Desulfomonile tiedjei DSM 6799: one gene and its partner. The protein of the gene in region 1 interacts with the protein of each later gene in a pairwise test. Links are inferred from orthologs where the notes say so. Each region holds a gene or a part of one and is shown in the gene's direction. Other genes may lie near its edges.

What was found.
Region 2: the proteins of uvrA (region 1) and uvrB interact in binary tests that used the Escherichia coli proteins (3 or more experiments, as listed by UniProt). The link is inferred for Desulfomonile tiedjei DSM 6799 from one-to-one orthologs.

What each region holds. Positions count from the first base shown.
Region 1 is NC_018025.1:2,938,463-2,946,513, reverse strand. What follows is about bases 3,059-6,582. They hold uvrA (excinuclease ABC subunit UvrA), read left to right. Parts: upstream 3,059-3,421; coding sequence 3,422-6,382; downstream 6,383-6,582. Other genes in these bases: DESTI_RS12370 (DNA alkylation repair protein), read left to right, coding at 6,391-6,582. Outside these bases: DESTI_RS12400 (ankyrin repeat domain-containing protein), read right to left, coding at 1-119; DESTI_RS12390 (zinc ribbon domain-containing protein), read left to right, coding at 497-1,495; DESTI_RS12385 (DUF362 domain-containing protein), read left to right, coding at 1,512-2,600; DESTI_RS12380 (hypothetical protein), read right to left, coding at 2,622-3,050; more of DESTI_RS12370, read left to right, coding at 6,583-7,122; DESTI_RS12365 (long-chain-fatty-acid--CoA ligase), read right to left, coding at 7,140-8,051. UniProt on the Escherichia coli protein: The UvrABC repair system catalyzes the recognition and processing of DNA lesions. UvrA is an ATPase and a DNA-binding protein. A damage recognition complex composed of 2 UvrA and 2 UvrB subunits scans DNA for abnormalities.
Region 2 is NC_018025.1:5,119,945-5,127,448, reverse strand. Bases 1,613-4,589 are described here. They hold uvrB (excinuclease ABC subunit UvrB), read left to right. Parts: upstream 1,613-2,063; coding sequence 2,064-4,115; downstream 4,116-4,589. Other genes in these bases: DESTI_RS21890 (IS1182 family transposase), read right to left, coding at 4,500-4,589; DESTI_RS21900 (hypothetical protein), read left to right, coding at 1,613-1,828. Also shown: DESTI_RS21910 (YbgC/FadM family acyl-CoA thioesterase), read left to right, coding at 1-400; DESTI_RS21905 (DUF2059 domain-containing protein), read left to right, coding at 414-1,307; more of DESTI_RS21900, read left to right, coding at 1,307-1,612; more of DESTI_RS21890, read right to left, coding at 4,590-5,939; DESTI_RS21885 (tetratricopeptide repeat protein), read right to left, coding at 6,644-7,504. UniProt on the Escherichia coli protein: The UvrABC repair system catalyzes the recognition and processing of DNA lesions. A damage recognition complex composed of 2 UvrA and 2 UvrB subunits scans DNA for abnormalities.

The sequences.
Region 1 (8,051 bases):
AAGTCTCCCTTTTGAGCCGCTTCAATAAGCTCCAAATTCTGGTCAGAAAACGATGTGGAACAAATAAGCAATACCGTACAAATCATTATTCCCAACACGCTAATCTTTGATTTTTGCATGGTGAATCTCCCATCATTCATTTGTCAAACCGGTTCGATGCATGTGTCTATCATCATGAGGGCGGGCACGAAACAATTTCCCTCAATGTGAGCAAGCCTCTCTTTATGGGAGAGTGCCACGCGGGTACGCTCCACGCAATGACAATCTTTGGCCGGGTGGCATTGGTTGATTTTCGCTATCGAAAACTGGCTTTGAGGTTGATTGCACCAATCGAGCATAAGAACAATCCCTGGCGAACTCACCAGCATGCTGAAGCCATTCTTCATTGAACAACGAAGCAGTTACCTCTTTTCGTTTGCCTTCTGGTACTCTATTCTATATATCCGCCGACCCGGAGAGTCTTTCCGGCACAGCTATTTTCACCAGGGAGCGAAACGTGTCTGAGGACGGCAGAAAAAGAGTCAACGTCAGCAGTTTTCTCGATGATTTCTCGAGAGGGGCTTCGGATCAGGAACTCCGAGAAAAATTCGGCCTCACTCATTCGCAATTGAGCAGGCTGGTGGGAGTCCTCAAGGAAAGAGGGCAACTCACAGCGGAAATAGCGCGGGAGCGAGAAAACAATCTGAAGATTCGATTCGGCAGCCCGCAAGGCCCGCGCGATTCGGAAGAATCGCTGGCAGTGGATCTCAATACCGGCCTGGTGCTGCATTGCCCATCCTGTGGCGCGGCAGTAAAACGAGATGCTCAAAGATGCGAGTACTGCTCGGCACCTCTGGATTTTTCACTCAAGGGAAAAACGATCAACTGCCCGCATTGTTTCGCTGAAATTCCGGCTGACAGCCGCTTCTGCATAAAATGCGCAAAGACCGTGAAAGGTCTGATAAAAGATGGGCTTGTTCTGGAAGACCGTTTGTGTCCCCGTTGCGAACTTCCTATGCGTGCAAGGAAAATTGGAGACTTCTCTGTAATGCATTGCGAGAAGTGTACGGGAAGCTTCATCCCGGAGGAAACTTTCGAGATGATGCAAGAGAACTCGCAACGTGTCGTGGTTTCGATTGATGGAGGCAAACGCGCTCCCGCCCAGAGTGATATGGCAATTCGATACGTGAGGTGCCCAGTTTGCCGAAATGTGATGAATCGAATGAATTTTGCTCGTATCTCGGGAATTATCATAGATTCCTGCAAGGGCCACGGCATGTGGTTCGATCCGGGTGAGGTCGAGAAGATCATGGATTTCGTAGCTAGAGGCGGGCTCCAGAAAGCCAAAATAGAAGAACTGGAACGCCTCAAGGCTGAAGAGAAAATGCAAAAAATCAAGAACATGCAAATCTCCGGACGCGGAACATCGGATTCCTGGGACAACTATCCGGGAGCACAGGGAGCTCTTTACACCGCGGACATCGTCGGGTGGGTCTGGGATTTGTTGAAAAGGTAAAACTGCGAGGAAATATATGGAAAAATCGATTGTTGCGGTGCAAAGAGCAACGCCTGAGACAATACTTGAAGATGTCAGAACAGCCATGGAAAACGCGAGGTTCAGAGATTATCTGGATCCGGCAGCCCCGGTAATCCTCAAAGACAATATTTCCTGGCACTTTCCCTTTCTCGGGGCAAATACTACACCATGGCAACTGGAAGGAGTGATCCTCACTCTGAAAGATGCCGGATACAACGATATTGTCTGCGTTCAGAACGAGACGGTGGTGACAGATGCATTCAAAGGGGAACAGCTCAATAAGTACGTTCCGATCTTCAAGAAGTACAACATACCGGTACTCTATAATTTCCGTAAGGAAGATATGCGCTGGATTCGGTACATTCCCAAAGCAAAAATGCGGGTGCTCGACGATATTTACCCGGAAGGGATAACAATTCCGGAATATTTCATAGGCAAGAATATCGTGCATCTTCCCACGGTAAAATGCCACATTTACACGGGCACCACCGGGTCCATGAAGAATGCGTTCGGAGGATTGCTCACCACCCGGAGACATTATACCCACTCAGTCATTCACGAAACGCTGAACGATCTGCTGGCAATTCAGAAAGAGATTCACGCCGGGATCTTCACTGTCATGGATGGAACGATTTGCGGAAACGGCCCGGGCCCCCGGACTATGATTCCGGTGGAAAAGGATCTGATGCTCGCAGCAGGCGACTGTACAGCTATCGACGCTGTGGCAGCGAAGCTGATGGGGTTCAATCCGTTAGATCTGAATTTCATCCGGATTGCCCACGAATCGGGCCTGGGACAGGGAGACCTCAGGGATATCGAGATCGTCGGAACGGACATTTCACAAGAAAGTTGGGGTTTTACAGTTGGGAATAATGCCGCTTCGCTGGTAGGCAGATTCATCTGGTTCGGACCGCTCAGATCCGTGCAGAAGCTGTTCTTCAGGACCCCGCTCGTATACGCTTTCGTGTTCGGATCTTTTTTCTATCACGATTTCGTTTACTGGCCTCTAAAAGCAAAACCCCAAATGGAGGCCTTCAAGAAGACCAGCAAATGGGGAAAGCTCTTTGACCTGTATCCGGCCTAGCGGAAAAAGGAAGGCCTCGTCTTAAATGTCCCGGAAGAACTGACTAGTGAGGTGATCATTCAGTTCTTTCCTGACCTGAGCCTGTACCGATTTCAGGTCTTTTCGCCACTGCTCGATCTTTTCCAGTGCTTCTTCTTCCCATGGAAGCCGCGCTGCAGGATCTTTTACCAGGATATCTCGTTCCAGTTCCTTGGGCACGGGTGATTGCAACAGCCTCTGATACTTGGTCTTGATTCTCCTGATCACGTGGAGAAGTTTGAGAAGATCGTCTCTCGATAGTTGGCGTTGCGGTTTACCGGAGCGGTTTTTGGGGATAAGATTCAGTTCCTCCAGTGGCGTCCCCTCTTTAAGGGCCTTGTTAATGATTTGTTTGAGGTGGCGGTAATTGCTTTTGAAGTCACCGGGAGGTTCGGAGACTCCATCGGCCGGATTGGAAAAAGAAAACAACATAACCATACCTCCTAGCGGAAAGGTGAGACACCCGAGAGAGGTCCGACGTGCCTGACTCTCGGAAACACTGGCGAAATAACACGCCCCCCTGGGTTAGTCAAGCAATAGTTTATAGTTTTCGTGCATCTTCCCGAAGAAATAGTAAAAATGTTAGTTCAGCACTGGGAAAGACCGTTTCCGGCGCGTTCCGAGGCCCTCCCCTTTACACCAGCCGCCACATGCTGTTAATTCTTACCAGGCCTTTCGGGGGAAATTGGATGTCCCCCGATTAATCGACAGGCCGGCAATGTTGCACGAAAAAACAGCGGCGGACGCGTGTTCGCCCCAATTTTTCGGGTTGAATCGACTCGGATCAGGGAACTCGGTTTATCGTGGGAGCAAAAGAAATTATCATCAAGGGTGCGCGGGAGCATAACCTCAAGAATATCGATATTAACATTCCTCGCGACAAGCTCGTCGTAATAACAGGTCTTTCCGGCTCAGGAAAATCCACTCTCGCTTTTGACACCATCTATGCAGAAGGTCAAAGGCGCTATGTGGAGTCGTTATCTGCATACGCAAGGCAATTTCTGGAGATGATGGATAAGCCTGACGTCGATCTAATAGAAGGACTCTCCCCTGCAATAAGCATCGAGCAGAAGACTACTTCCAAGAATCCTCGCTCTACAGTAGGTACGGTCACTGAAATCTACGATTATCTGCGTCTTTTGTACGCACGAATCGGAGTTCCTCATTGCTGGGAATGCGGACGGCCCATCAGTTCAATGACAGTCCAACAGATGGTCGATCAGGTTCTCGGTTTTCCCTCGGGGACTCGAGTGCATTTGTTGGCTCCCATAGTTACCGGCAGGAAGGGAGAGTATCAAAAGGAATTACAGCACCTGCAGCGGGAAGGCTATGCGAGGGTGAAAATTGACGGGCAACTCCGGGGTCTTTCGGATGAGATACAACTGGAGAAGAATAAGAAACATTCTATTGAGGTGGTGGTAGATCGGCTAGTAATCAAAGAAGGTGTGGAGAAACGCCTCACTGATTCCATGGAACAAGCTGTGAAGCTCGGTCAAGGCATCGTCATGGTCGAAGAGTTGGGGGGACCTGTTCATCTGTTCAGTGAGAAGTTCGCCTGTCCGGAGCACGGGGTGTCTCTGGGAGAAATGTCACCTCGTCTGTTTTCGTTCAACAACCCTTTTGGCGCATGTGAGACCTGCGGGGGGCTCGGCGTAAAGATACGATTCGATCCTGACCTTGTGATTCCCGATCCGGATCTTTCTCTGAAAAAAGGGGCAATCGCACCCTGGGAAAAACGGGGCTCCATCTTCTTTTATCAGATGATTGAAGCTCTGGCACAGCACTATGGTTTTAATTCGGATACACCGTTCCGCAAGCTTTCCGAAAAAGTGCAGGGAGTCATTCTCCACGGATCCGGACACGAAGAGATCGATTTCTCCTATGAACGTGACGGCCGGAAACACTATTTTCGCAAGAGTTTCGAGGGAGTCTTACCGAACCTGGAACGACGATATCGTGAATCCGAAAGAGACGAGCTGGACGAGGAATTCACTCGATTCATGAGCTCCATTCCCTGTCCGACCTGCGAAGGGGCCAGGCTCAAGAAAGAGGCCCGGTTCGTACTCATAGAAGATATGCCGATCCACAAGTTGACTGCTCTCTCCGTGAGGGAGACTGTTCGTTTTGTCGAAAATCTCAAGCTGGATGCCCGCCGAACTGAAATCGGAAGACGTATCATTAAGGAAATAAGGGACCGCCTCGGTTTTCTGGAGAAAGTGGGCCTGGGATATCTTACTCTGGACAGGTCCTCGGCCACTTTGTCCGGGGGGGAATCGCAGCGTATACGATTGGCCACGCAGGTAGGATCGTCTCTGGTAGGTGTGCTCTATATCCTCGACGAACCGAGCATAGGATTGCACCAGCGTGACAACCGTCGGTTGCTCTCCACGTTAATGGACTTACGGGATCAGGGCAATTCCGTTCTTGTCGTTGAGCACGACCCCGAGACAATCCTGAATGCCGATCATGTAATCGATATGGGGCCCGGTGCGGGTCGCATGGGAGGTGAAATTGTCTTCTCCGGGAAACCGGCTGATATTCTCAAGAGCGAAGATTCGCTCACGGGAAAGTACCTTTCTGGCCGCGAGTTTATCCCGGTACCAAAGAAGAGACGTTCCAAAGGGAAAAAGAAGATTACGATTCGAGGTGCACGTGCAAATAATCTCAAGAATATTGAAGTGGCGATTCCTTTAGGTGTGTTTAATTGCATAACCGGGGTCTCGGGATCTGGAAAAAGCACGCTGGTCATGGATATTCTCTACCGAGCACTGGCACAACGACTCTATAAGAGCAAAGATAAAGCCGGAGAGATCGATTCCATTGAAGGAATGTCCCTGGTGGACAAAGTAATAGATATAGACCAGAGCCCCATCGGTCGCACTCCTCGATCGAATCCGGCCACGTATACCGGCGTGTTTACCTTCATCAGAGAGTTATTCGCAAATCTACCGGAATCCAAGGTCCGTGGTTACAAGCCGGGCCGCTACAGTTTCAACGTGAAAGGTGGAAGGTGTGAAGCGTGCAGAGGTGATGGCATCATCAAGATAGAAATGCATTTTCTTCCGGACGTGTACGTAAAATGTGAGGTCTGTAAAGGGAAACGATACAACCGAGAGACGCTCGACATTCGCTACAAGGGCAAAAATATATCCGAAGTATTGGATATGACGGTGAATCAGGCTGCAGAATTCATGGCCAATATTCCTTCCGTGTTCAACAAATTACAAACAATTCAGGCAGTAGGACTCGGATATATCAAGCTCGGTCAGGCCGCGACGACTCTCTCCGGAGGAGAGGCACAGCGCATAAAGCTTTCCCGTGAACTTTCGAAACGAAGTACAGGCAGAACGCTGTATATACTCGACGAACCCACTACAGGTTTGCACTTCGCAGACGTGCGGAAGCTTCTGGATGTTCTCATGAGCCTTGTGGATGCCGGCAACACCGTCGTTGTTATCGAGCACAATATGGATGTCATCAAAGTTGCGGATCACATCATCGATCTGGGACCTGAAGGCGGAGACGAAGGAGGCACCATCATAGCTCAGGGGACTCCCGAGCAAGTCTCTGCGACGCCCGGATCGTATACCGGGCTTTACTTAAAAGAGGTCCTGGAAAACGACAAAGGATATCAACCTTTTTCCATTGATACGGAACAGGTGGCAACTGTTGTGCTTAGCCATCAGAACAATACGACTCCCACTCGGGAACGTCGCAAGGCCGCCAAACCCGGCGTCCGAAAATCAGCCTCGCGACTGAACTGAGGCAAATTTTGAAGAAATCACTACCAAACCGCAGCAACAAAGAGCTCATGGAATGGATTCTTGCGACATTCGAGTCATGCCGAAATCCGGAGGCAGTCCTGGGAATGGCTCGTTACGGTATCAGTCCTGAGAAAACATACGGAATCTCCATTCCCCGCCTGCGAAAGATCGCTCGTGAAGTCAGAAGAAATCATCAGTTGGCGATTTTGTTATGGGATTCAGGCATTCATGAGGCACGCATACTCGCTTCTATGATTGCAGTCCCCTCGGAGCTTACTGAAGAGCAGATGGATTCCTGGGTGAGAGATTTGGATTCCTGGGATGTCTGCGATCAGTGCTGCAACAATTTTTTCCGCAAGACTCCGTTTGCCTGGGACAAGGCTCTGGAATGGAGCAGACAGCAGGAAGAATTGGTGAAAAGAGCCGGATTCGTTCTTATGGCGACTTTGGCCGTACATGAGAACAAAGAGCCGGATGAACGTTTCGTGCGATTCTTTTCCATCATAAAACGGGAATCTTCAGACGAGAGGAACTTCGTAAGAAAAGCGGTAAACTGGGCACTCAGGCAAATCGGAAAACGTAATGTGGTTTTGAACCGGGCAGCCATAGAATGCGCGGAACGAATCCGGAACATGGATTCCAAAGCGGCTCGATGGATAGCAGCGGATGCTCTGCGGGAATTAACGAGCGAAGCTGTTCAGAGAAGGATACCGGAAGTCAGGAGACCTTCTCTGCGATGAGAAGGTCTCCCGATTCTTTATGATGATTTGGCAGATTTTGCCTGATCGAGGCGTCGCAACTCTTTTCGCAGAATCTTTCCTACCGCACTCTTGGGGAGTTCTTCCACGAACTCGACATACTTGGGCACTTTGTACTTCACCAGATTCTTCTTGCAGAATTCGATAATTTCTTCCGGTGTCGCATTTTCACCAGGCTTCAGCACGACGAACGCTTTGATGCGTTCTCCCGAATAGGCATCCGGTACGCCGATGACGCATGCTTCCATGACCTTGGGATGCGTGAATAGGACTTCGTCCACGTCACGAGGATAGATATTGAATCCCCCTGAGATGATCATATCCTTTTTTCGATCCACAATGCTGTAAAAACCATCTTCATCGCAAATAGCGATGTCGCCGGTGAGGAGCCAGCCTTCTTTCAATGTGGCAGATGTTTCATCAGGCCTGTTAATGTATCCTGTCATGATTTGCGGCCCTTTCAGGCACAATTCTCCCGGCTGGCCCTGTTCGGTAATTTCTTTCGTATAATCGTCCACATCCACAATCTTGGCGTTGGTATTGGAAATGGGAAGTCCGATGGTTCCTGGTTTTGTTCTGGCGCCGAATGGGTTGATATGTGTGACAGGAGAAGACTCGGTCAAACCGTAACCTTCACAAATCTGCGCACCCGTGAGCGCCTCAAAATTCTTAATAGTTTCTAGCGGGAGTGGAGCCCCCCCGGAGAAGCATCCCTTTAGTGATGTAATATCGTATTTCTTGAGATCCGGGAAATTGATCATACCGTTGTACAATGTCGGCACTGCAGGCATATACGTGGCTTTGCTCTTGCTGATACCCTCCAGGATCGACTGTGGCTCGGGTTTGGGGATCAAAACGATAGCCCATCCATTGTAGATGGACATGTTCATTGCAGTCGTGAGACCGAATGA
Region 2 (7,504 bases), 2.2 Mb from region 1 along the record:
GACACGTCCGGTAGAGCTGCTCTTCGAATGCAAGGTGTACTACGAGGATACAGACTGCATGGGAGTAGTATATCATGCCAATTACTTAAAATTCCTGGAACGAGCCCGTACGGAATACGTTGAAAAGCGTTTGTCGAGCGTCGCGGAGTACCACAATAACGGGTACCTGTTCATGGTGCACAAGGTCGAGATTGTATTCCATGCTCCCGCAAAACTGGGGGATTCCCTGGTCGTACGGACCTGGATTGAAAGCACGACGCGGTTCAGAATTGTTGTCAAACAGATAATAACCCGTCAAGGCGAGCCTCGGGATTATCTTATTACAGCAACGGTTACTCTGGTGGCCGTCAGTCCGGAAGGGGAACTGAAACAGATTCCTTCGGAATTCCATTCGCTTTAAAGGTGTAACCCAATTGCAGGACATCAACACGATACCTCGACGATCAAGCTGCGCATCAGTTGTATTGACGCTTTTTCTGGTCTTGTTTACCTCTCAGGCGACATTCGCCGATCGCACAGACAGTCTGATCGATCAAGCACTCAGAATTTCCGGTATATCAGGTCAGCTCGACGCCTTGCCGAAATCTGTCTTGGCCTCGGTTCCCTCCGATGTGTTTCCGGACTCCAGATCGAGGAACGAAACCGAAGCGTTGCTTAAGAAGAATTCCGCCCAAGATACCCTGCTGAAAATCTTGCGCTCTTCTATCCGAGATGAGTTGAAACAGGAATATCTCGGAAAAGTAGTAGAATTTTATGAATCGTCTCTGGGAAAAAAAGTTGCACGCGCCCAGGAAAACGCTCTGGATCCCGCTCTGCTGAAGAATATTCGAGAAAGCCGAAAGATGGCTGCATCACAGGATGACGAACGTTTAGAGCTTATGAGAAGAATCGTTGTGGCAGAAGATGTTTATGGCAACAATCAAGTTCTCGTAAAAAGTGTCATTAAAGGACTGCTCTCCGGATCGGACCCTGAAAATGCAGCAAACGACGACCGATTACACGAAAAAATCGGTATGGTGGAAAAAGGGCTCGGCTTTGAAAAGAGCAGAATAGGGGAAACGGCAATCACAACCATCGCCTACACATTCAGGCACTTGAGCGACAAGGAATTGGAAAATCTGGCAGTATTCCGCGAATCCGAACCGGATCGGTGGTTCAGGTCGAGAATAATCAACGGCCTGCAAATCGCAACGTACGAATTGGCACGAACCCTTGGGCAGGCATTGTCGGACCTAAAGCGTCCTCCTGCTGATGAAAAGGAAGAAAAATCGACACGTCGTAAACGCGGGTGGAGTCGCGAGGAGTGATGACGCGAGCAACGTTTCTCATAATCATCCTCTCGATAGTGCTTTCGGGAACTGCATCCGGGCAAGACGGTTTTTCGAAATATGCCGATCCGGCGGGGAGATTCACGTTCGATTACCCGACATCCATGACCCTGAAAACTGCCGGAGAGAACGAGATCAAGATCTTTCACCCAGGAGCCACCTTAAGAATAAGCGTTTTCATCCAGGAGCGCCAAAAGAAAGGTCCTGTTACGGCAGAAACGATTGCAGACCTCTTCCGAAAGCTGAAACAGGAGATGAAGAATAGCTCGGTTCTCGAAGAGGGTAAAATTAAGGGACTTGACGGAACTCAAGGCTACACTATTTTTCTTTATAAAGATCATCGCGGTCTACAGCTTGTCCAGCTTGTACAGTATTACATTGCTGAGGAACGAGTGCTCCAGATGGTGATTTCGGATCGAACCGAGGGATTCAAGAACCTGGAAAAAGTAATACGGAAAATCCATAATTCCCTTAAGATCCTTAAACCATCTTTAAAATGAAGAACGTCATATGTTCGCATTTAAGTAGTAGTGTTGGAGGAACTTTCTTTGTAGAAGAGGTTTCCCAAGCTCTTCCAAGAAATTTTCAACATTTCGGCTGCATCGTTAGTTTGCGAAGCAAACAAGGATGTAGCCAAATATTGAAAGTTCTTGGGATGGGGTTCGGGGAAACACTTCTTACAAGAAGGGTTTCCCCGATATTACTGCCTTGAATACGAAGTTGAGGAACAGATACATGCGGCCGTTTCAGATATATTCCGATTACGTACCCAAGGGCGATCAACCTCAAGCCATAGATGCTTTAGCGACTGGTGTGGAGAACGGGTTGAAGCATCAGGTTTTGTTGGGTGTGACTGGCTCGGGGAAGACGTATACCATGGCCAATGTCATTGAAAGAGTGCAAAAACCCACGCTCGTGCTTGCCCCGAACAAGACGCTGGCTGCTCAATTATTCGCCGAATTCAAAGGATTATTCCCTGAGAATGCGGTAGAGTACTTTGTATCCTATTATGACTATTACCAGCCGGAAGCCTATATACCGCAGTCTGACACGTACATTGAAAAAGACTCAAGCATCAACGAAACGATAGACAAAATGAGACATTCTGCGACAAGATCTCTTCTGGAACGGCAGGATGTCATAATCGTAGCGTCGGTTTCGTGTATTTATGGTCTCGGATCTCCGGAATCGTATCAAAACATGCTCGTGCACCTCATTGATAAAGAGGACGCCGATAGGGATTCAGTGTTACGGAAGCTCGTGGAAATCCAGTACGAGAGGAATGACATAGACTTCCACCGGGGAACCTTTCGAGTCCGAGGCGATGTTGTTGAAGTATTTCCTGCTTACGAAGAATCGGTTGCGCTCCGGATAGAATTCTTTGGCGATACAGTCGAGTCACTCTATGAGATTGACCCACTCAGGGGAAAAGTGATTCGCTCGCTCGAAAAGGTTGCGATTTATCCGGCAAGCCATTACGTGACGGAAAGATCCAGACTGCTTTCGTCTGTAAATGCCATTCTTGAGGAAATGAAAGAGCGGGTGGAGTTCTTTCGCGACCAGAATCGTTTCATAGAGGCTCAGCGCATAGAGGAAAGAACCAAATTCGATGTGGAGATGCTCAGGGAAATGGGCTACTGCAGCGGTATCGAGAACTATTCCCGATATCTCACCGGCCGCAATGCTGGCGAGCCTCCGCCTACGCTCCTGGAATATTTTCCCAAAGATTCCCTGTTTATGATCGATGAATCCCATGTCAGCATACCTCAATTGGGCGGCATGTTCAGAGGAGATCGAGCCAGAAAACAGAACCTGGTCGATTATGGATTTCGGCTTCCCAGTGCGCTGGATAATCGGCCGTTGCAGTTTGAAGAGTTTGAATCTCACGTGAATCAAGCCATTTACGTCTCGGCAACTCCCGGCCCATATGAACTGGAGAGGAGCAAAGACCGGGTAATAGAGCAGATCATTCGTCCCACCGGCCTGACCGACCCGATGATTGAACTGCGGCCCGCTTCCAATCAGGTGGACGATCTTTTAGGTGAAATCCGCAAACGTATCGATCAGGGTCATAGAGTGCTGGTCACCACGCTCACAAAGAAGATGGCGGAAGACCTTACCGAATACTATGCAGGCCTGGGAATTCGGGTGAAGTACCTGCATTCTGAAATCCACACCATAGAACGCATGGAAATCATTCGCGATCTGCGCTTGGGGAAATTCGACGTGCTGGTGGGAATCAATCTTCTGCGAGAAGGTCTGGATATTCCTGAAGTGGCTCTCGTTGCTATTCTGGATGCAGACAAGGAAGGGTTCTTGCGGTCGGAGCGTTCGCTGATCCAGACTTCCGGTAGGGCTGCTCGTAATGTGGAAGGCACGGTGATTCTGTATGCAGACCACATGACTGAATCCATCCGCAAGTCTACGGAGGAGACCACGCGAAGACGGCGTCTCCAGCAGGAATACAATGTCGAAAACGACATAACGCCGGAAACGGTTCGTAAGAACATCACCGACATCCTCTCTTCTCTCGCGGAACAGGATTACGTCACGGTGGAAGTTGAGAAGAAACCCGATCTACCCGACGTGGCTCCGGACGAGATTCCCGGTCTGATCAAACAACTGACGGATCGGATGTTCGCTGCAGCTCGGGACCTGGAGTTTGAGAAGGCTGCCGAATTACGGGATCAGATTCGTGCGCTGGAACAGCATCAGCTCACTTTTGGAGCAGCATTCGGAAAGCAGCGTCCTGAGAAGCGTCAGCCGCGGGAAAGAATTTTGCATTGATGGCAATGGTCGTAATCGCCTCACGGCTGCTTGAATGGTCATTTGCGACAATCAAGCTGGCAGCCAACGTTCCCCTTTTCTAAATTGGGATCCGGGTTGGTTTCAGGGATTTAGACCAAAATCCCTGGTTCTTCCTCTTGTAAAGTGGATAAAAAGCAACAGCCATGTAACCATCTAGTCATAACCTGGCACGCCCTGGAAGGGCGCCCCGATTGTAGCCACGGGTGTCAGAAAGCGTCTCAAAACCTGCGCACTGCGGCGAATCACGCAAGCCGGACGGGAGGACCTGCTTCTGGGAAAAAAGCAGTCCCGTCAAGTGAAGATCAGGCGAGGTTCGATCCGAGTGTACTGTCCGTTATAAGGTCATGGTCTCCCTCCGGCTGCTTACGTGAATGCCACCTCGCCGGATACCCAATGGTGGTAGAGCTTCCTGAGATTTATGGTCGTGCAAATAAGGTCCCACTGGGCCTTTACGTTGTCGATTCCGGCCACGGTCCATCGCCGAAAGCTTAATGCGCTCTTGATCCAGGCAAACGGTGGCTCGATAATCTTCTTTCGAGTCTTCAGGCGCTCTTTGTTCTCTGGTTTTTCCCTCTTGCTGCGGTGTCGTTCTAGGGCCGCCTCGTAAACGCTGAGGTCTATGAGGCGTCCGTTCTTGCTCTTGGAGCATTTCCAGCGATTGGGACACGTTAGAAAATCCTTGCAGTGATACCTGCGAACCTCATTGTGGTTCTTGCCGTTAATTTTCCGCTGATGAAAAGGCAACAAGCGCCCTTCAGGGCATATGAAGCAATCACGCTCCTGATCAAAGACGAACCGGGATCGGTGATAGAGATCCTCATCCGCACCTCTCTCGGAAACAATTTCCCCTGACGATTTCCCGATAAGAATGCCGTATTCTCGCTCATGGGCCAGACCTATCTGCCCTGAGGAAAAATATCCCCCGTCCGCCACATTTTCCTCTGCCACAGCGCCCAGATTCTCTTTCACCTTGTCGAGCATGGGGACCAATTGCCCGTTGTCGGCCCCATCCGTGACCACATCTGCGGCCACGATAAGGCCGCTCTTTTGGTCGGCAACCGCCTGAGCGTTGTACGACAAGTCTTTGGTCCGGCGATTCTTCATAAAGCGAGCTTCCGGTTCCGAAGGGTGAACTGACTTCTTGTCCGATTCATCCAACTCCTTCAGAGCCTCTTGTATCCGCTGTTTCCGTTTCAATCCGTCTTGCATGGACTGCGGAAGGCGATACTCACCGGTCTCTTCCCGCTCGGCTCTCTCTATCTCAGTCATCGCATCGGCAATCGTGCGGTCCAATCTCTCCGAAACACTTTCCAGAAACCTCTCCAGGTGCTCACGACCCCGAGCCTTGTCGTTGGATGAGACGGCTTGGATCTTGGTCCCGTCCACGGCATGAAGAGCTAGACCGATCAGATCGGCCTTCAGAGCAACACGAATCGACTGTCTGAACAGATGCCTCAATGATTTCTTGTTCGCCTTGAAGAATCGCCATAAGGAATTATGATCCGGAGCATTCATCCCCGTCAGCCAAATCAGCCCCATATTCTCAAGGCAACCCTTTTCAAGCTTACGGGTACTCCTGATCCGATTGAAGTATCCGAAAAGCCACACCTTCAACAGAAGATCTGGCGCATACGGAGGACGTCCTGTATCGCTGTCGGGAACCTCGATTCCCAACTCGGACAGATCCAAGGAATCCACGAAATCTCGGATAAAGCGCGCCGGGTGATCCTTAGCCACCCAGTCTTCCACTGACGGCGGAAACATCAAGATCTGTTCGTAATCGGCCCGGATCTGTTTGCCCATGACAGCCTCGTGGTTGTTGAATTCCTCTCCTTTCTAGTACATCTCTTGGCAAATCGCGAGCCCAAAATGGAGTTTTGAGACAGTTTCGTCAACCCGTGGACAGCGCCATGTCCATAAGCATGGTTCAAAGACCCTGAAAGGGTCGACCAACAGGCAATGATTCCCAAATGTTATTGGTTGACCCCTTTCAGGGTCCTGAAGACATAGGACTTGCCGTATCGCTTCCGTGGGTTTGCACCCACGGCTACTGTTGGGAAGACCCTTCGGGGCTGAAGAAACCTCCTCTCATGCGTAACTGAATGGTTGCATAGTCTCTTCTATAGCTGTTGACATAATTCCTGACGTTTTGAACACCCCTATCCTTCATAGGGAACGGTGGGGCCTGGCGTCCCTGCCGGGCCTAACTAGTCGATTTGTTGTGTAAAAATGTGCCGGCACGGAGGCACGGCACCCACCGATTTTCGAGAAGCGCTTTTCGCAATCGGGCAAGAATTCTGACATTTGCTATAACATATTCATTACGGTTCTACTTTCAGCCGCATCGCTCTGTTGAAGAAGCGTGCGGCTGTTTCCGTTTGAACCCCCTTCGAGCGCGAGCACAGTTATACGGACTTGCATTCAAGATGTTCTTAACTGAGAGGCGGAAGCACGGACCTGACCTGCGAAGCTAGGTCAGTGGTAAGCATCTTGAACGCAAAATGGTATTAATCCAGCGATTGCTTTCTTGTGATGTGAGCCTTCTTGCTCTGAGCATCAATGGAGACAGAAATATTTTTAATGCTGTGCATTCCGAGAAGATTGGTGATGACGCCTGCATTCTTATCAAATACGTGAACTTCCACTTCCCCGAGCGGTAAATTGAAAAGAAATGCATTTTTGACTTTGTATCGCGTCACCATGTGCTCCGAACCATCAGCAGTCTTTACTCGTGCTTTGCCGGCAGATTTCACTTCCGTTTCTTGCTGAATTTGAGTCAGAAGCTCTCGGCTTATCAGGGAAAACGTTGCACCGGTATCAAGAAGAAACCTGTGCGGCGGACCGTTCTTGCTGAATTTGAGTAGCACGAAAATATGACCGTCGTCCCCTATAGGAACCGCAAGACTGAGCGGCCCTGATGACGACACGGAAAGCTCGTTGGTAATCTTGGCTGCAAGTTTCTTCGTTTTGTCGTCAGGGTGCTTGCTCAGCGCTATTTCGGCATTGCGACGAGCCGCATCTATTTTGTCCAGTCGGAGATATGCCAGGCCTCTGCCTGCATAAGCGTATCCGGAATTTGGATCCAATTCGATGGCTTTGTTGAAATCGCTCAGTGCATTCTCGTATCGGTTGAGGTTAAGGAAAATAATCCCACGATGGGCAAAAGACAACGATCGCAGTGATTGGTTTTCGTGCGAGATCTTTATGGCGCTGGTCATGTCCGAAAGAGCCTGTTGATCGCGTCCTTGCTGGAGATGTAACCGCGCCCTGAGATGGAGAGTCGATGTCAGGGTTTCTGCATCGACCGTGTCCGATTTCACTATCGTGCTCACATCTTTGAAGGCCCTCTCCAGTTCCCCGGAATCATG